One region of the Bacillus sp. N6 genome, then DNA from elsewhere that is predicted to be linked to it. Evidence: riboswitches for the same ligand, from Rfam matches in the RefSeq annotation. Region 1 holds a riboswitch; each other region holds the start of a gene.
What was found. A riboswitch is a leader RNA that binds a small molecule or an ion and turns the genes downstream of it on or off. The one in region 1 is predicted to bind S-adenosylmethionine.
Positions count from the first base shown of each region.

Region 2: linked by a shared signal. The riboswitch ahead of ACUXVC_RS01100 (peptide ABC transporter substrate-binding protein) and the one ahead of ACUXVC_RS16580 (hypothetical protein) in region 1 are both predicted to bind S-adenosylmethionine.
Region 3: linked by a shared signal. The riboswitch ahead of ACUXVC_RS27155 (bifunctional O-acetylhomoserine aminocarboxypropyltransferase/cysteine synthase) and the one ahead of ACUXVC_RS16580 (hypothetical protein) in region 1 are both predicted to bind S-adenosylmethionine.
Region 4: linked by a shared signal. The riboswitch ahead of metK (methionine adenosyltransferase) and the one ahead of ACUXVC_RS16580 (hypothetical protein) in region 1 are both predicted to bind S-adenosylmethionine.

Region 1 covers NZ_CM127843.1:3,221,960-3,226,177, reverse strand. The annotation lists gene ACUXVC_RS16600 (ABC transporter ATP-binding protein) at 1-96, shown strand, start outside; gene ACUXVC_RS16595 (ECF transporter S component) at 69-770, shown strand; gene ACUXVC_RS16590 (YwiC-like family protein) at 954-1,676, shown strand; gene ACUXVC_RS16585 (hypothetical protein) at 1,709-1,900, opposite strand; SAM riboswitch class I at 2,023-2,121, shown strand; gene ACUXVC_RS16580 (hypothetical protein) at 2,162-2,479, shown strand; gene ACUXVC_RS16575 (SWIM zinc finger family protein) at 2,740-3,129, shown strand; gene ACUXVC_RS16570 (NAD(P)H-dependent oxidoreductase) at 3,153-3,728, shown strand; gene ACUXVC_RS16565 (type I restriction-modification system subunit M N-terminal domain-containing protein) at 3,725-4,078, shown strand; gene ACUXVC_RS16560 (short-chain fatty acid transporter) at 4,119-4,218, opposite strand, start outside.
Region 2 covers NZ_CM127843.1:190,278-194,495, reverse strand. The annotation lists gene proC (pyrroline-5-carboxylate reductase) at 1-383, shown strand, start outside; gene ACUXVC_RS01105 (aldo/keto reductase) at 385-1,218, shown strand; SAM riboswitch class I at 1,371-1,475, shown strand; gene ACUXVC_RS01100 (peptide ABC transporter substrate-binding protein) at 1,608-3,248, shown strand; gene ACUXVC_RS01095 (peptide ABC transporter substrate-binding protein) at 3,653-4,218, shown strand, end outside.
Region 3 covers NZ_CM127843.1:5,261,884-5,266,101, forward strand. The annotation lists gene metA (homoserine O-acetyltransferase MetA) at 1-256, opposite strand, end outside; gene ACUXVC_RS27155 (bifunctional O-acetylhomoserine aminocarboxypropyltransferase/cysteine synthase) at 240-1,538, opposite strand; SAM riboswitch class I at 1,631-1,735, opposite strand; gene ACUXVC_RS27160 (chloride channel protein) at 2,056-3,285, shown strand; gene ACUXVC_RS27165 (YjjG family noncanonical pyrimidine nucleotidase) at 3,331-4,026, opposite strand; gene ACUXVC_RS27170 (transcriptional regulator YeiL) at 4,134-4,218, shown strand, end outside.
Region 4 covers NZ_CM127843.1:4,639,882-4,644,099, forward strand. The annotation lists gene ACUXVC_RS23935 (MogA/MoaB family molybdenum cofactor biosynthesis protein) at 1-66, opposite strand, end outside; gene ACUXVC_RS23940 (hypothetical protein) at 303-482, shown strand; gene ACUXVC_RS23945 (hypothetical protein) at 489-668, shown strand; gene metK (methionine adenosyltransferase) at 710-1,909, opposite strand; SAM riboswitch class I at 2,079-2,200, opposite strand; gene pckA (phosphoenolpyruvate carboxykinase (ATP)) at 2,429-4,015, shown strand.

The sequences.
Region 1 (4,218 bases):
ACATCTATTAACCGATTCATTCGAAAAGAATTGCCATATGCATTAACGTGGGAGGATGTGTACGAAGCGTGTCCAAACGATATGTTGCATTCATAATATGTATTTTTGCAGTAATAATAGGCACATTACTCTTTACTACACTTATTATGGACGGTTATTACATGTTAAGTAGTTTGTTTTTATTAGTTGTTATTATGTTACCTTTCTATATCCGTTTTGAAAGGAAGGCGTTTGTTTCACGTGAAATTGTTCTCGTTGCTGTATTAGCGGCAATTGCAGCAGTTAGCCGCGTACCATTTTCTATTTTACCGAGTGTACAACCAACTTCTTTTGTTATTATCGTTTCTGCAATTGTGTTTGGAAGTGAAGCGGGTTTTATGATCGGTGCAACAGCAGCGATTGTGTCTAACATCTTTTTAGGGCAAGGTCCGTGGACGCCGTGGCAAATGTTTTCATGGGGTATGATTGGTTTTATAGCTGGATTATTGCGTAATACATTTTTAATGAAAAAGCTATGGGGAAGACTCCTGTACGGATTGTTTGTTGGATTTTTATTTGGCTGGATTATGAATTTCTGGGGACTTCTCGGTTTTATACGAGAGGCAACGTGGGAAACAGTCATTTCGTATTACATCGCAAGTTTTTATTTCGATTTGAGCCATGCAATTTCGAATGTTGTCTTCTTACTATTATTTAGTACTTCTTGGATTACGATTCTCACAAGATTTAAAAAGAAATACGGTATATTAGATAAGCATAACATAGCATAGAAAAGCATACTCATATAAGGTAGGGTCGCGACTTACATATTCGTTTGCCTCTTTCATGCTTCTTACATATTGTAAGGAGCATTTTTTATTGTCAAAAAATAGTCCAATATATATCCGTTACTATATAAAATTATTCGTATAATAATAGGTGAGAACTATTTTCAAAAGGGAGGTGTATAGTTAATGAAGTTAGTTATTCCGAAGCAACATGGTGCATGGGCGATGCTTGCTATACCATTTCTATTAAGTGTCATACTTGGAAAACCTACTATATATCACATTCCATTGTTTATAGCTTGGTTCTTTATCTATTTAGCTACGTATCCATTCCTTATGTACATAAAACAAAAACGAAAAAAAGAGTATTTACATGCTTCAATTGTATATTTTATTATTGCGTTCGTATTTGGGATGATTTCTCTATTATATGAATGGCGCATTCTTTTATTCGTAATAGTCATGATTCCACTATTTATAGTAAATATGCATTATGCTCGTCAAAAAAATGAAAGGGCACTATTAAATGATATTTGTGCGATCATTGTGTTTTGTGTTGGTGGGTTAATTAGTTATTATTTTTCAATGAAACAAATCGATCATACAGCATTATTCATTGCACTTATTTCATTCTTATACTTTTTAGGTAGTACGTTTTATGTGAAAACGATGATACGTGAGAAAAATAATCCGAAGTATCGTTTTATATCTTGGGGTTATCATATTCTATTAACAATCATTGTATTTGCAATTAATCAGTGGTGCTCACTTATTTTTATACCAAGTGTCATTCGAGCCATTATATTGTATGGCAAAAAAATTTCTATTATAAAAGTAGGGGTTTTAGAAATTGTGAATTCTGTATATTTTTTAATCATAACGGCAATAATTATGAAGTATGCCATTTGAAAAAACTTCCCACCTTATGATGGGAAGTTTTTTCAATCTTGTTCTAAAATGTGAACGGTGTAATCGCAGCGTTGAATAGCTTGTTCGATCGCATAAAGGGATTGCTCAATACGAGCGCGATTAAAATCTTTTTCAACAGTCTGTAGTGCTTCTTCTAAACAATGTTTTGCTTCTTGTAATGATTGAAAAGAATCTTGTACATATCCGCGAGCATTTTGATGCATTTCATAATCCTCCTTGCATATTCATATATGTATAGTATGAACAGTAAAGAAGAAAATATTATTTGTTATATTTGTTTGACAATTAAAATGAAATTACGTATAGTAAGAATTAAGTGAATATTTTCTTATCCAGAGAGGTGGAGGGACTGGCCCGATGAAACCCAGCAACCGCGATGCAGGTGCTAATTCCAGCAGAACATATTTGTTCTGGGAGATAAGACGAAGATATATACGTAACTTCTTCTTATCGGAGAGGTTTTTTTGTTGCAAAAAAACCGATTACGAAAATTTATATTAAGAAGAAAGGGGTTGCGCATTGCTGTGACACTCGAAAAATACGTAAAACTGCGTAGTACAGTTTATGAATATATGATAGAGCAAGATAAGCCAATATCATTGTTAGATATTCAAGAACATATCGTTTCGCATCATGAAGGAAAATTCACGAAAAAGATGTTACATCAATTTTATTTATCAAGACTATTAGATGAACTGAAACTGGATGGGAAAATTACATTAGCTGATGAATATCTCTATACTGAAAAAGGGGTATTTTATAAGGCGAGAAAAGGGAGCTAAGCTCTCTTTTTTTTAAAATAACGGAGTATGTAGAGTAAAAGACTGCTTAAGCAGCCTGATACAGGGAATGGTGTTGAGTGTGTAGTGTCAAAAATTGAATGTGCCTGAAAGAGGCAATTCGTATCGGCTGCAAATGAAAAGAGACACCTTCGCCGAATAGGTGTCAGTCGTTTTGCAAAATAGACTTGCTATTTAACAGTTCTTAGAATAACATGCAGGGTTTTGGAAGTCAAAAGGGAATTAAAGGAAGGGGTACAATTATGTACGCTTACTTATTAAAAGATATAACGAAATGGATCCCAAAGTACGTTGTAGATAAGGGAAATGAATATTATGAAGATGGACATGTAGAAGATGTTGAAATACAAGATAACAAAGTGTTTGCTTTCGTTACTGGAAATGCAGGGAATTATGAAGTAGTTATCGATCTCGAAGATTTTTCAAAAAGTAGTTGCGAATGTCCGTATGAAAATTATTGTAAACATATGGCGGCAGTTGTTTATGATATTCAAGGTGCTGGTGAGAGTAAGGTGAAAGAGAAACTGAAAGGTTTAGAAAAGGAAGAGTTACTTACTGTATTAAATCGTTTATTACAAAGTTCGAAAAACATGCAAATTGTAGAGAAGATGTTAAAGAAGGGGAAACTTTAACTTATAGAGGGAGTTGTTATGTAGTGAACGTACTAATTGTATACGCTCATCCTAGTCCTTCAAGTTTTAATGCGGCGATTTTAAATCATGTGCAAAAAGGACTACAGGAAACAAATCATTCAGTTACCGTACTTGATTTATACAAAGAACAATTTGATCCAGTCCTCGTATTTAATGATGAGAAGAAAAGACGTGATTTAGTAAATGAAGAAGAAACAGCTCGATACAGAACGTTAGTAGAAGAAGCAGATACAATTCTATTCATCTATCCAATATGGTGGTGGGGGATGCCAGCTATTTTAAAAGGTTTTATTGACCGTATTTTCGTAGCTGGATTTGCTTATAAATATGAAGGGGCTCTGCCGAAAGGATTATTGCAAGGGAAAAAAGCGTGGGTTATTAATACGTTAGACTCGCCTCTATGGTACGTCGCATTGTTATATCGATCAGCAGATTGGATTGTGATGAAGAGAGGTGTTTTACGTTTTTGTGGCATTCGTGATATAAAACGGTCAGTGTTTCAATCTGTGAAAAGGAGTAAAGTATCAAAGCGCGAAAAATGGTTATTACAAATAGAAGAAAAGGCTCGTACATTATGAATGAAGTCGATCGTATTATAAACTGTTGTCAGTATGATAACGAACTTTTTCGAAAGTATATTACGTGTTTACTTCAATTGAAAAAATGCAGCGATACATTTCAACAAATTCAAATAGAGTTAAGAAATGATTATTTAATAAGAGGAATTTGTGAAAGAGAAGTAGATGAGGTAGTAAGGGGAAGTAAAGAATATGAAACATATTTTCTTCCTAAAGCGTTACAGTGGAATTTTTTGAGGGAACATCCACACTTGATCGGAAAAATTTGCGAAGATTTTTTTGCATTTGAGTCATTACACCTTACGGACATAGAGTGGAAGACAGTTATAAATTGCATGGGAAATAAATGATTTATTATGTAAAAAAGCTAGTATAAAACTAGCTTTTCGTTTAAATAAATAAGAAGCATAGACTAATGATAAAACCCGCATATAGTAAGTTCACAACACAAAATCCCATAATGTCACGAGCACCTAAACCAGCTATCGCT
Region 2 (4,218 bases), 2.3 Mb from region 1:
TAACCGAGATGCATCAAGAAACCCTGCAACTGCTTTTAAGAGGTATTGGTACTTCGCAACTTTGTACTGAGGAAGAAGTTCATCAGCTTACTGCAGTTACTGGAAGTGCACCAGCCTTCCTTTATTACTTTGCTGAAAGCTTAATTGAAGCAACAAAAAGTTATGGAGTCGATGAAGAAACCGCAAAACATCTTGTCATTCAAATGATTTCTGGCTCTGCTTCTATGCTCGAGCAAACGCAAAATCCAGCTAACCTCCGCGAACAAGTAACAACGCCAGGTGGTTCCACAGCTGAGGGTCTCAAAACTTTATACGAATATAATTTTTCAGAGGCAATTCAAAAAGCAGTAGAAGCAACAAACAAAAAAGCTAGGGGGAAATAATATGATTTTAACAAGTTTAAAAGATTATACAACATTACATAACGGTGTAAAAATGCCTTGGTTTGGTTTAGGTGTTTTTAAAGTAGAAGATGGTTCAGAAGTAATTGATTCTGTAAAAGCAGCAATTAAAAATGGCTACCGCAGCATCGATACTGCAGCAATCTATCAAAATGAAGAAGGCGTTGGACAAGCGATTCGTGAATCCGGTGTTTCACGTGAAGAATTATTTATTACCTCAAAAGTATGGAATAGCGATCAAGGATATGAAACTACACTTCAAGCATTTGAAACTACATTAGAGAAATTAGGTCTAGAATATTTAGATTTATATTTAGTACATTGGCCTGTAAAAGGGAAATATACTGAATCATGGAAAGCATTAGAAAAACTTTATAAAGATGGCCGTGTTCGCGCTATCGGTGTGAGTAATTTCCACATTCACCACTTACAAGACGTATTTGAAATTGCTGAAATTAAGCCAATGATCAACCAAGTGGAATATCACCCACGTTTAGCACAAGAAGAGCTACATGCATTCTGTAAAGAACATAATATCCAGCTTGAAGCTTGGTCACCATTAATGCAAGGACAACTACTAGATAATCCAACGTTACAAGAAATTGCGACAAAATATAATAAATCAACTGCGCAAATTATTTTACGCTGGGATTTACAAAACGAAGTTGTAACAATCCCTAAATCAATTAAAGAACATCGCATTATTGAAAATGCAAACATCTTCGACTTTGAATTAAGTGCTGATGATATGAAAGCAATTCAAGCTTTAAATGAAGATCGTCGCGTTGGTCCAGATCCAGATAACTTTAACTTCTAGTAGAAAAACCACTGCCATATGCAGTGGTTTTTTCGTTTAAGAAAACTGAAAATTTAAACTATATTTCATTTGGTTGACACTTCATTATTCAAGGTGTAAGATTTTGAATTATCAAAGAAACACAAAAATTAATAAAATTTATTCGTTTACTCATTGTATCAAGAGAGGTGGAGGGACTGGCCCTTTGAAACCTCGGCAGCAGGTTCATTTTGAATACTGTGCCACTTCCTGCAAGCTTTATGCTTGAAAGATAGAATGAGGGACTTCGTTTATATACGGGTGCATAACTTGTACGTAAAAATCCCTCTTTCTCAATATGAAAAGAGGGATTTTTTATTTTTCATTTCCCTCATCATCATCCAAACTTAATTATTTAGGAGGAAAATCAAATGAAAAAGAAGTTTGTACCCGGTATTGCATCAGTTGTAGGAGTAAGTATTTTATTAACTGGTTGCGGTAGTTATAAAAACGAAGCAAGCGGAGCAAATGCAAAAGACGAGGCACCTAGCAAACAGGTTTTAAATTTATCTTCACCTACTGAAATACGAACAATGGATACGGCCCGTGCTACAGATACTGATTCTGGTCAAGTAATGAGAAACGTATTTGAAGGTTTGTATAATCTTGGTGAAGGTAACAAACCTGTTCCTGGTGTTGCAAAATCTCATGAAGTAAGTGGCGATAAAACGAAATACACATTCCATTTGCGAGATTCAAAATGGTCAAACGGCACTCCTGTTACAGCGAAAGATTTTGTGTTCGCTTGGCAGAGAGCCGTAGATCCAGCAACAGCCTCTGAATATGCATTTCTATTCTTTGATATTAAAAATGCAACAAAAATTAACAACAAAGAACTTCCAGCCGACCAACTTGGTGTAAAAGCAGTTGATGACCATACGTTTGAGGTAGAATTGGAGCGTCCTGTTCCGTATTTTATTAGCTTAACAGCGTTCCCAACATTTCTACCAATTAACGAGGAATTCTTTAAAGCACAAGGTGATAAGTACGCTTTAGAAGATAATACAATCTTGTACAATGGAGCTTTTACACTAAGCGATTGGAAGCACGAACAAAGCTTTAAATTTAAGAAGAACCCTACTTATTGGGATAAAGATACTGTCAAACTAGAAGAAATCAATTTTAACGTCGTAAAAGAAAAATCAACAGAAGTAAATTTATTCGAGTCAAAACAATTAGATCGTATAAAACTAACATCTGACTTCGTTGATAAATATAAAAAAGATGCTAACTTTAAAGAACGTCCAAATGTAGGCGTACAATTTTTACGCATGAATCAACAAAACAAAGTACTTCAAAACGTTTCTGCACGCCAAGCAATCGATCAAACAATTGATAGAAAATCCTTTGTAAATACGTTATTAAATGATGGCTCTACACCAACATTTGGTCTCGTTCCAAAAAACTTTGCAAAAGGACCTGAAGGAAAAGACTTCCGTACTGCAAACGGCGATTTAACAAAAGTTGATACAAAATCTGCACAAGAATTATGGAAAAAAGCTAAACAAGAGCTTGGTTCTGAAAAGATAACATTAGAATTATTAACGAGTGATGCTGACCTTGATAAGAAAACTGGTGAATTCTTAAAAGGGCAACTAGAAAAGAATCTAGATGGATTAACAGTAAATATAAAACCGCAACCGCGTAAGCAACAAGTTTCGCTTTTATTAAAAGGTGACTACGAAATCGGAATTGACGGCTGGAGCCCTGACTTTGCGGATCCAATTACATTCCTTGAGCTATTTACAACGAATAACCCTTATAACTTAGATCATTACTCTAATAAGGAATTCGATGAAACAATAGCAAAAGTGAAAACAACTTTAGCTGGTGATGAAAAAGCTCGCTGGGAAGCATTACTAGAATCCGAGAAAATATTATTTAAAGACTCTGTTATCGCTCCTCTTTACCAAAAAGGCGAATCTTATTTAGAACGTTCTTATGTGAAAGGAATTGTGCAAGTAGACTTTGCGGGTCAATTAAACTTCAAGTGGGCAAAAATTGAAAAATAAAGTAAAACCGTAATAAGTGGGGGTTCTTCATCCCCACTTATTATTAGCCCACACCAATTGTTTTTTTAGCAAAATATATTAAAAGTAGGTTCTCTCACACAAGAGAATATACTTTTTTAATATATTATTCCAAGAAATTAACATTCTATTTTTATTATTGACATATAGTTCTTTCCAGTGTTAATATTCTAAATAATCAAAGAAACAAAATATTTCACCATCAAAATATAATGTCTACTAAGTTGAAACATATAACGATAGATTATAGCTCAACATGTATATACATATAGAACACCTGATTACCTATAAACAAATATTTATAATAGGTTCCATCTCCTTCTATAGCCACTTCAAGACATGGACATTATGACGTTACGAACAACACATTTAGGGAGGAACGAACAATGAAGAAAAAAGTTGTACCTGTTGTTGCATCTGTTTTAGGGGCAAGTCTATTACTAACTGCTTGCGGGGGAAATAAAGATAATGCAGGCGGAGCGAAAGCAAACGATAAAGTACCTGATAAACAAGCAATTAACTTATCATTCGCTTCAGAAATTCCAACAATGGATGTTGCAAAAGCAACGGATGGGGAATCCATGAATGTAATGCGCAATGTTTTTGAAGGCTTATATGCAATGGGAGAAGATAATAAACCGATTCCTGGTGTTGCTGAGTCGGTTGACATTAGTCCCGATAAAACAAAATATACATTCCATCTGCGTGATTCAAAATGGTCAAACGGTACTCCTGTTACAGCAAAGGACTTCGTCTTTGCTTGGCAACGTGCCGTAAATCCTGATACAGCAGCTGAATACGCATTCTTATTCTTCGATGTACAGAATGCGAAACAAATAAACCAAAAACAATTACCAATTGATCAACTAGGGGTCAAAGCTGTTAATGACAAAACGTTAGAAGTACAACTAGACCGTCCTGTTCCTTACTTCTTAAGCTTAACGACATTCTC
Region 3 (4,218 bases), 2.0 Mb from region 1:
TTAAATGGTCCTGCGCTACATTACGAGACAGATGTGATTCCATATGAAGTAAATGAACATCTAATTGCAACGGTGTGTTTCCAATTAAGCGAAGTAATTGTGCCTCTGTATCTTGCTTCGTTGGCATTAAATTTAATATAGCAATTTTCAAAGCGCGTATATCTTGTGTTTCTGCCCGCTCCTTCGTCATTACAAAAATATTTTCTTTTTGCAACACTTTGCGAGCCGGTAAATCTTTATCAATTATGATCGGCATGTGTTTTGCCTCCAACTAGAGCTGCTTCTAAATCTGCAATAATATCAGAAACATCTTCTATACCAACCGATAAACGAATTAAATCAGATGTAACACCAGCTAAACGCTGATCTTCAGCATTTAATTGTCTATGCGTCGTACTAGCGGGATGTATAACGCAAGTTCGTGCATCAGCTACGTGCGTTACAAGAGTTGCTAGTTTTACATTTGCGATAAATTCTTTTGCTGCTTCTAATCCCCCTTTAATACCAAATGTTAAAACCCCACTAGCACCTTTTTTCAAATACTTTTGTGCTAACGAGTAATTTTCATTACTATCTAATCCCGGATAATTCACCCATTCAATACGTTCATGATTAGCAAGCCACTTAGCAACTGCCAGAGCATTTTCGCTATGACGCTCCATTCGTAAATGCAAAGTCTCTAAGCCAATATTGCTAATATATGCATTGAATGGGCTCATACAATTTCCATAATCTCTTAATAGTTGAACACGTGCTTTCACAATATATGCTGCTGCACCAAAGTTTTGAACGTAACTTACACCGTGATAACTTGGATCTGGTTCAACAAGCTCAGGATATTTTCCATTTGTCCAATCAAAATTTCCACCGTCAATTACAATACCGCCTAAAGAGCTCGCATGCCCATCGATATATTTAGTCGTAGAATGAACAATAATATTTGCCCCATATTCAAACGCTTGGCATAAATAAGGAGTTGCTAATGTATTATCAACGATAAAAGGTACCTCTAATTCTTTAGCGGCAGCTGAAAATTCTTTGAAATTTAAAACATTCATCGCTGGATTTCCTAATGATTCTGCATAGATAAGTTTCGTCTTATCGTTAGCAAGTGCCGTAATTTCATCTGCCGTTAAATTTGGATTAAAGAACGTAACATCAATGCCAAGCTTACGTAAACTCACCCCAAATAAATTAAACGTTCCCCCGTAAACAGTTGAAGAGCAAAGTAAATGATCCCCACTACTACAAATATTTAAAACTGCGAGCATAATAGCTGCTTGCCCAGAAGCCGTTGCAACAGCTCCTACACCGCCTTCTAAATCTGATAACTTCTGCTCAAATGCGGCTAGAGTAGGGTTTCCAATACGCGTATAAATATATCCTTCTGCCTCTAAGTTAAATAGAGCTGCTAAATCATCCGAAGTATCGTATTTATACGTTGTGCTTTGATAAAGTGGTAAAACACGTGGTTCACCATTCTTTGGCGTATAGCCACCTTGCACACAAATCGTTCCTTTTCCCCATGATTCTCCCATCTCTCATTCTCCTTTCTTTTATACAAAATAAAAAACTGCCCCTTTCCTGAAAACAAGAAAGGAGCAGTTTGAAAACACGCTCTAAAGGCTCTTTCTTATCTCTCAGGATTACTACCTGCAGGATTTGGCACAATTCCGTTATACGGCTGTTGCCAAGGTTTCATCGGGCCTGTCCCTCCACCTTTTCTTGATAAGACTATGCAATTACCGTTGATTTTATAGCAATAATTTCCTAATGTCAAACAGTTTTTCTGAATGTTCTAAAATAAATGTTAACAGTTTCATATAAAGCAACAAAAGAAATATATTCTAGTCTATTTCAAAAAAGACCTTTAAAAAACTCAAATCAGTCTATAAAATTAAATAAGTAATTTAACCTATAAATTCAAATTCTCTAAAATTCAGCCTATATGTTGAATAGGCGGTCCTCTCAAAAAGATACTATATATATTCAATCCATTTTCCACTAGTATATTTCACTTTTTCCCTACTGAGATTTACATAACGGAGGTATAACATGAAAAATAAAAAAGATATGCAGTACATACTTGCTCTATATGGCATTCTTCTAGGATCTATAGTAGGAGCTACAGTCTGGTTATTTTTAGTCACAATAAATATTGGAATCCACTTTATTTGGGGATACTTGCCTGAAGTTCTCTCTTATCCCTCTTATTACACCCTTTGCGTAACAATAATTGGCGGGGGCCTCGTTGGTCTATCACAAAAATATTTCGGTATATATCCACGCCTTATGCCTGAAGTGATGACTGAATATAAAAAAACTGGTCGAATCGAATATCGCTTTGTCCATCAGGCTACTTTAACAGCGATTATTGTTTTAATTTTCGGAGCTAGTCTTGGTCCAGAAGCCGCACTAGTTGGAATTATAGGCGGACTGTGCACATGGGTAGGGGATCGCTTTAAATTTGCCTTAAAGGGTATGAATGAGCTAACCGAGATTGGAATTGGCGCTACTTTAAGTGTCATTTTTAACGCACCATTATTCGGTTATTTAGCACCGAATGAAAATGAGGGGGAACAAATTGCTGCTTTTTCTAAAGGAAAAAAGGCAATTGTATACTTAGCTACTACTTTCGCAGGTTTTTCTGTTTATTTACTACTGAGTAAACTCGATAATCGTGGATCCTTTATTGTTGATTTCGGGGAAGGTGCACTTTCTTTCAATGAATGGATCGCATTTCTTCCACTTGCTAGTATCGGTGCTATAGTTGGTTTCTTTTATTTCAAGTTAGAATTCACATTAGAGAAGTTAATTCACCCTTTTAGGGAATACAAGCTGACACTCGGAATTATCGGTGGCATTTTATTAGGAATTGCAGGAACTTTTCTTCCGTACACATTATTTTCAGGGGAACATCAATTAAAAGAGTTAGTTGTTGAATGGAGCCATTTATCTTTTTGGATACTACTTCTTTCAGGGATTTTAAAGTTGTGTATTACTGCCGTTTGTTTGAACACAGGGTGGCGGGGTGGACATATATTCCCAATTATATTTTCCGGATCAAGTATTGGATACGCTATAGCATCTATTCTTCCTATAGATCCAGTAGCATCCGTTGCTATCGTAACGACAGCAATTTCAAGCTATGCGTTACGAAAGCCAATAGCTATAACATTACTATTACTTATGTTTTTCCCGCTTAATTTACTATTGCCCATGCTTGGTGCAGCTGCTATCGGGAATGCCTTTCCACTCCCAAAACATAACGAAAATAAAAATTAATAAAAATAGGCAGTGGGGACGAAAGCTCCACTGCCTATTTTTTTATTACACATGCTGCTTTAATAACGCTTCTAACTCCTCAAAATTATGCACTTCATATGTCGGTATAATCCCACTATCATTTAATTTCCTTTCTGGATTAAACCAACAAGTATCAATTCCCGCTACATATCCACCTTTAATATCAGCGCTTAATGAATCACCAATAATCAGCCCTTCTTCAGGTGCAAAGTTAGGAATCCGTTCAAAAACATAATCAAAATACTCTTTCATCGGCTTTTGAAAACCTGTATCTTCCGAAACAAAAACATCTTTAAACAATGAATGTAACCCTGCATTACGCAAACGTTTATCTTGCGTCTTAGAAACACCATTTGTCACTATATACAACTCATACTCCCCTTGAATTTGATTTATAAATTCAAACGCACCTTGCATGAGTTGATTTCCTTCTTCTAAGTAGTTACGGTAATTATTTTCGAGTAATATTCCGTCTACTTCTTCTCCATACTCTTGAAACAACAGAGAGAATCGTGTATTTATAACTTCCTTGCGTGATAGTTCACCTTTTTCAAAAGCATCCCAAAGACCTTTATTTATTTTTTTATAACGAGCCTCTATCTCGTCTGTTAAAGGGATTCCCTTCTCTTCAAAAAGCACCCGTAAAGCCATTTTTTCAGCCTTTTGGAAATCTAATAATGTATCATCTACATCAAATAGCAATGTTTTATATTTTTTCATAAATTCATCACACTCTCTTTTCTACAAAAACAAATTTACATAAATCGTATCATTCCTTCTTGTAAAGATAATAGGAGATATCTCATACTATACATAGGGGTGAAAATATGAAAATCAGCAAAAATGAGGAAGAAATTTATCAATACATGCAAATCCATCAATTCCATACCCTATTTTCATTTCATGTCTTGC
Region 4 (4,218 bases), 1.4 Mb from region 1:
GGAAATCGTAACAATCTTGCAACGCACTTCTTTTGGAGCTTGTTTTTTATGTTCAGTTACACTCATTTTTTATCTTTCCTTTCTTAAAGACTTTTCTTCATTTTATCATACATATCTTTACACAATTATGTATGAAGCCAATAATGCGCCATGATACAATATAAGTATACTAACCCACAAAAAGGAAAGTGCCCTTTCTTATACTCCTAGAATACACATCTTTAGCTACTCTTTATATTTTCTACATAATAGAATTCAATTTTAAAACTTGTACTAAAAAATAAATTGGAGGTCTACATAGTATGGAACTTTATAAAAAATTAACAACAACATTCATCCTCTTATTCATCGCTTCAATCACTGTCGGCTTTTCCTTAAAAGGTGCAATTCCATACGCTACATTAGTAAGCATTATATTCGCGACACTATTTTTACTAAGTAGTGCCTTTTGCGCAGGTAAAGTACGTCAAATGAAAGGTTGATTGCATATGTTCCAGAAGAAACCCACCCTTTGTAAATCATGTAAAAAGGAAATACAAACGTATGAAAAGGCATGGATTCATATGCCATTTCCAGCAAGTGGCATGACTAATATGAAAAAGTATATTGAGCTAGAAGGCGAAGTATATTGCAAATCATGCATTCAAATTGTAAGTAAAACGAAATAAAAAAAGCTTTGCGCTCACCGCGCAAAGCTTTTTTTCATATATTATAGACCAGCTTGCTCTTTTAAAGCTGCAGCTTTGTCTGTACGTTCCCATGAAAGATCTACATCAGTACGTCCGAAGTGGCCGTAAGCTGCTGTTTGTTTGTAAATTGGGCGACGTAAGTCTAGCATTTTAATAATACCAGCTGGGCGAAGATCGAAGTTGTTACGAACTAGTTCTACTAGTACGTCTTCAGATACTTTACCTGTGCCGAATGTATCAACTGAAATTGATACCGGTTGTGCTACACCGATTGCGTATGCAAGTTGTACTTCTGCTTTGTCAGCAAGACCAGCTGCTACGATGTTTTTCGCAACATAACGAGCTGCATATGCTGCAGAACGGTCAACTTTTGTTGCATCTTTACCAGAGAATGCACCGCCACCGTGGCGAGCGTATCCACCGTAAGTATCAACGATGATTTTACGTCCTGTTAAACCAGCATCACCTTGTGGTCCACCAATTACGAAGCGGCCAGTTGGATTAATGAAGAATTTCGTTTCTCCATCCATTAATTCTGCTGGTACTACAGCTTTAATTACGTGCTCTTTTAAGTCGCGATCGATTTCTTCCCATGTAACATCTGGGTGATGTTGTGTAGAAATTACGATAGTATCAACACGTACTGGTTTACCATTTTCATCATACTCAACTGTAACTTGCGTTTTTCCATCTGGACGTAAGTATGATAATGTATCATCTTTACGTACTTCAGTTAAACGGCGAGCTAATTTGTGAGCAAGCGAGATTGGAAGTGGCATTAACTCTTGTGTTTCATTACATGCGAAACCAAACATTAAACCTTGGTCTCCTGCACCAATTGCCTCAATCTCAGCGTCAGTCATTTGACCTTCGCGTGCTTCTAGCGCTTGGTCAACACCCATAGCGATGTCAGCAGACTGCTCATCGATAGATGTTAAAACAGCACAAGTTTCTGCATCGAATCCGTATTTTGCGCGTGTGTAACCAATGCCTTGAATTGTTTCACGAACGATTTTTGGAATATCTACGTAAGTAGAAGTCGTAATTTCCCCCGCTACCAATACTAAACCAGTTGTTACAGTTGTTTCACAAGCTACACGTGCATTTGCGTCTTTTGATAAGATCGCATCTAAAATTGAATCAGAAATTTGGTCACAAATTTTATCTGGATGTCCTTCAGTTACAGACTCAGATGTGAACAGATGACGTTTTTTTGTCATGTGGTAAACCTCCCTACAGTAATTGTATATATTGTACGGAACTCATCCTTAATTTGCCACAAACTGCGACATACATTTATTCTCCCACACAAGCATACAGAAAAACCTTTCCTACTTTACATAGAGGAAAGGTTTAATTTGCTACTTGCATACTGCTTTTTGCCCTTCGCTCTTATCGTTCGAGACCTGTAGCCTCGCACAGGTTTTAGCACCTATTCACCTGCATTTATCAATACAAGTGAGGTTGCTGGGCTTCATCGGGCCTGTCCCTCCGCCAGCTCGGGATAAGAGAGTATCCGTCCCAACCTATACTAAAGAAATGATATTCATTTGTCAATTAATATTCACATTTTCCTGAAAGTTTTTCTCAATACGCCTGAAATGAAATATTAATAGGGAAATAATGCATTCACACAAACAAAAAGAAATAAATAGTATACATTATTTATATAATTGTGTTATACTCTTGTTGGGGATTACGAGAAATATTTCATTAAATGAAAAGGATGGTATATAAATATGAGTACTGTGAATGTCCAAATTGGTTTACACGAATTATTGAACGGAAGCAATGCACAGATTCAACTAAGTGTTCCGCAATTAGTGGAAAAAGTATTAATGCGAAATGAAGGGAAATTAACTTCGACTGGTGCCGTTTCTGCTTCAACTGGAAAATATACAGGACGTTCTCCTAAAGATAAATTTATTGTGAAAGAAGCATCGGTTGCTGACAAAATTGCTTGGGGAGCTGTGAACCAACCGATTTCTGAAGAACATTTTAATAAATTATATACTAAAGTTTTAGAATACTTAAAAGAAAAAGAAGAGTTATTCGTCTTCAAAGGATTTGCAGGCGCTGACCGCAATTACCGCCTACCAATTCAAGTTATTAACGAATATGCATGGCACAATTTATTTGTACATCAATTATTCATTCGTCCAACTGAAGAAGAATTAACAACTCATGAATCAGAGTTCACAATTGTTTCTGCACCGAATTTCAAAGCTGATCCAGCTGTTGACGGTACAAACTCTGAAGCATTCATTATGGTTTCATTCGAAAAACGTATCGTACTAATTGGTGGTACAGAATACGCTGGAGAAATGAAAAAATCAATCTTCTCTATTATGAACTTCTTATTACCTGAACAAGATATCCTTTCTATGCATTGCTCTGCAAACGTAGGTGAAGAAGGCGACGTAGCACTATTCTTCGGTTTATCTGGAACAGGTAAAACAACATTATCTGCTGATCCAAACCGTAAATTAATCGGTGATGATGAGCACGGTTGGTCTGATAACGGTGTATTCAATATTGAAGGCGGTTGCTATGCAAAATGTGTAAACCTTTCTCACGAGAAAGAACCACAAATTTTCGATGCAATCAAATTTGGATCTGTTTTAGAAAACGTTATCATTAATGACCAAACGCGTATCGCCGACTACAACGATACTACTTTAACAGAAAATACTCGTGCTGCATACCCTATGCATGCGATCGACAATATCGTACTGCCAAGTGTTGCTGGACACCCAAATACAATTATTTTCTTAACTGCTGATGCATCTGGCGTATTGCCTCCAATCAGTAAGTTATCAAAAGAGCAAGCTATGTATCATTTCTTAAGTGGTTACACTAGTAAACTAGCAGGAACAGAGCGCGGCGTTACATCTCCGCAAGCTACATTCTCAACTTGCTTCGGTTCACCATTCTTACCACTTGATGCATCTCGCTACGCTGAAATGCTTGGTGAAAAAATCGAGAAACACGATGCGAAAGTATTCCTAGTAAACACTGGCTGGACTGGCGGCGAGTACGGAGTTGGTAAACGTATGAACTTAGGTTATACTCGTGCAATGATTCAAGCAGCATTAAGCGGCGAACTTGCAAAAACTGAAACAGCTAAACATGACATCTTCGGTCTTGAAGTTCCACTTCACGTACCAGGTGTACCTGACGAAGTGTTAATGCCTGAACAAACTTGGGCTGATAAAGCTGCTTACAAAGCAAAAGCAATCGAGCTTGCAAATGAATTCAAAGCTAACTTCAAAAAGTTCGAAAGCGTTTCTGAAGATATTATTAACTTAGGCGGTCCAATCGCTTAAATTAAAACTTTCTGTTGGAATAACCCTTTACTCATATGAATAAGTGTCGTGTAACCGTAAAGTTTCGCGTACTCACCGACAAAACCCAATGCGGCTTAACGGTTACACACACTTACATAAAAAAGAAGCTTACGTGAAAACGTAAGCTTCTTTCTATATCTTATATAAAGTGAAATGCTAATCTCTTCATCTGTGACCTAGAT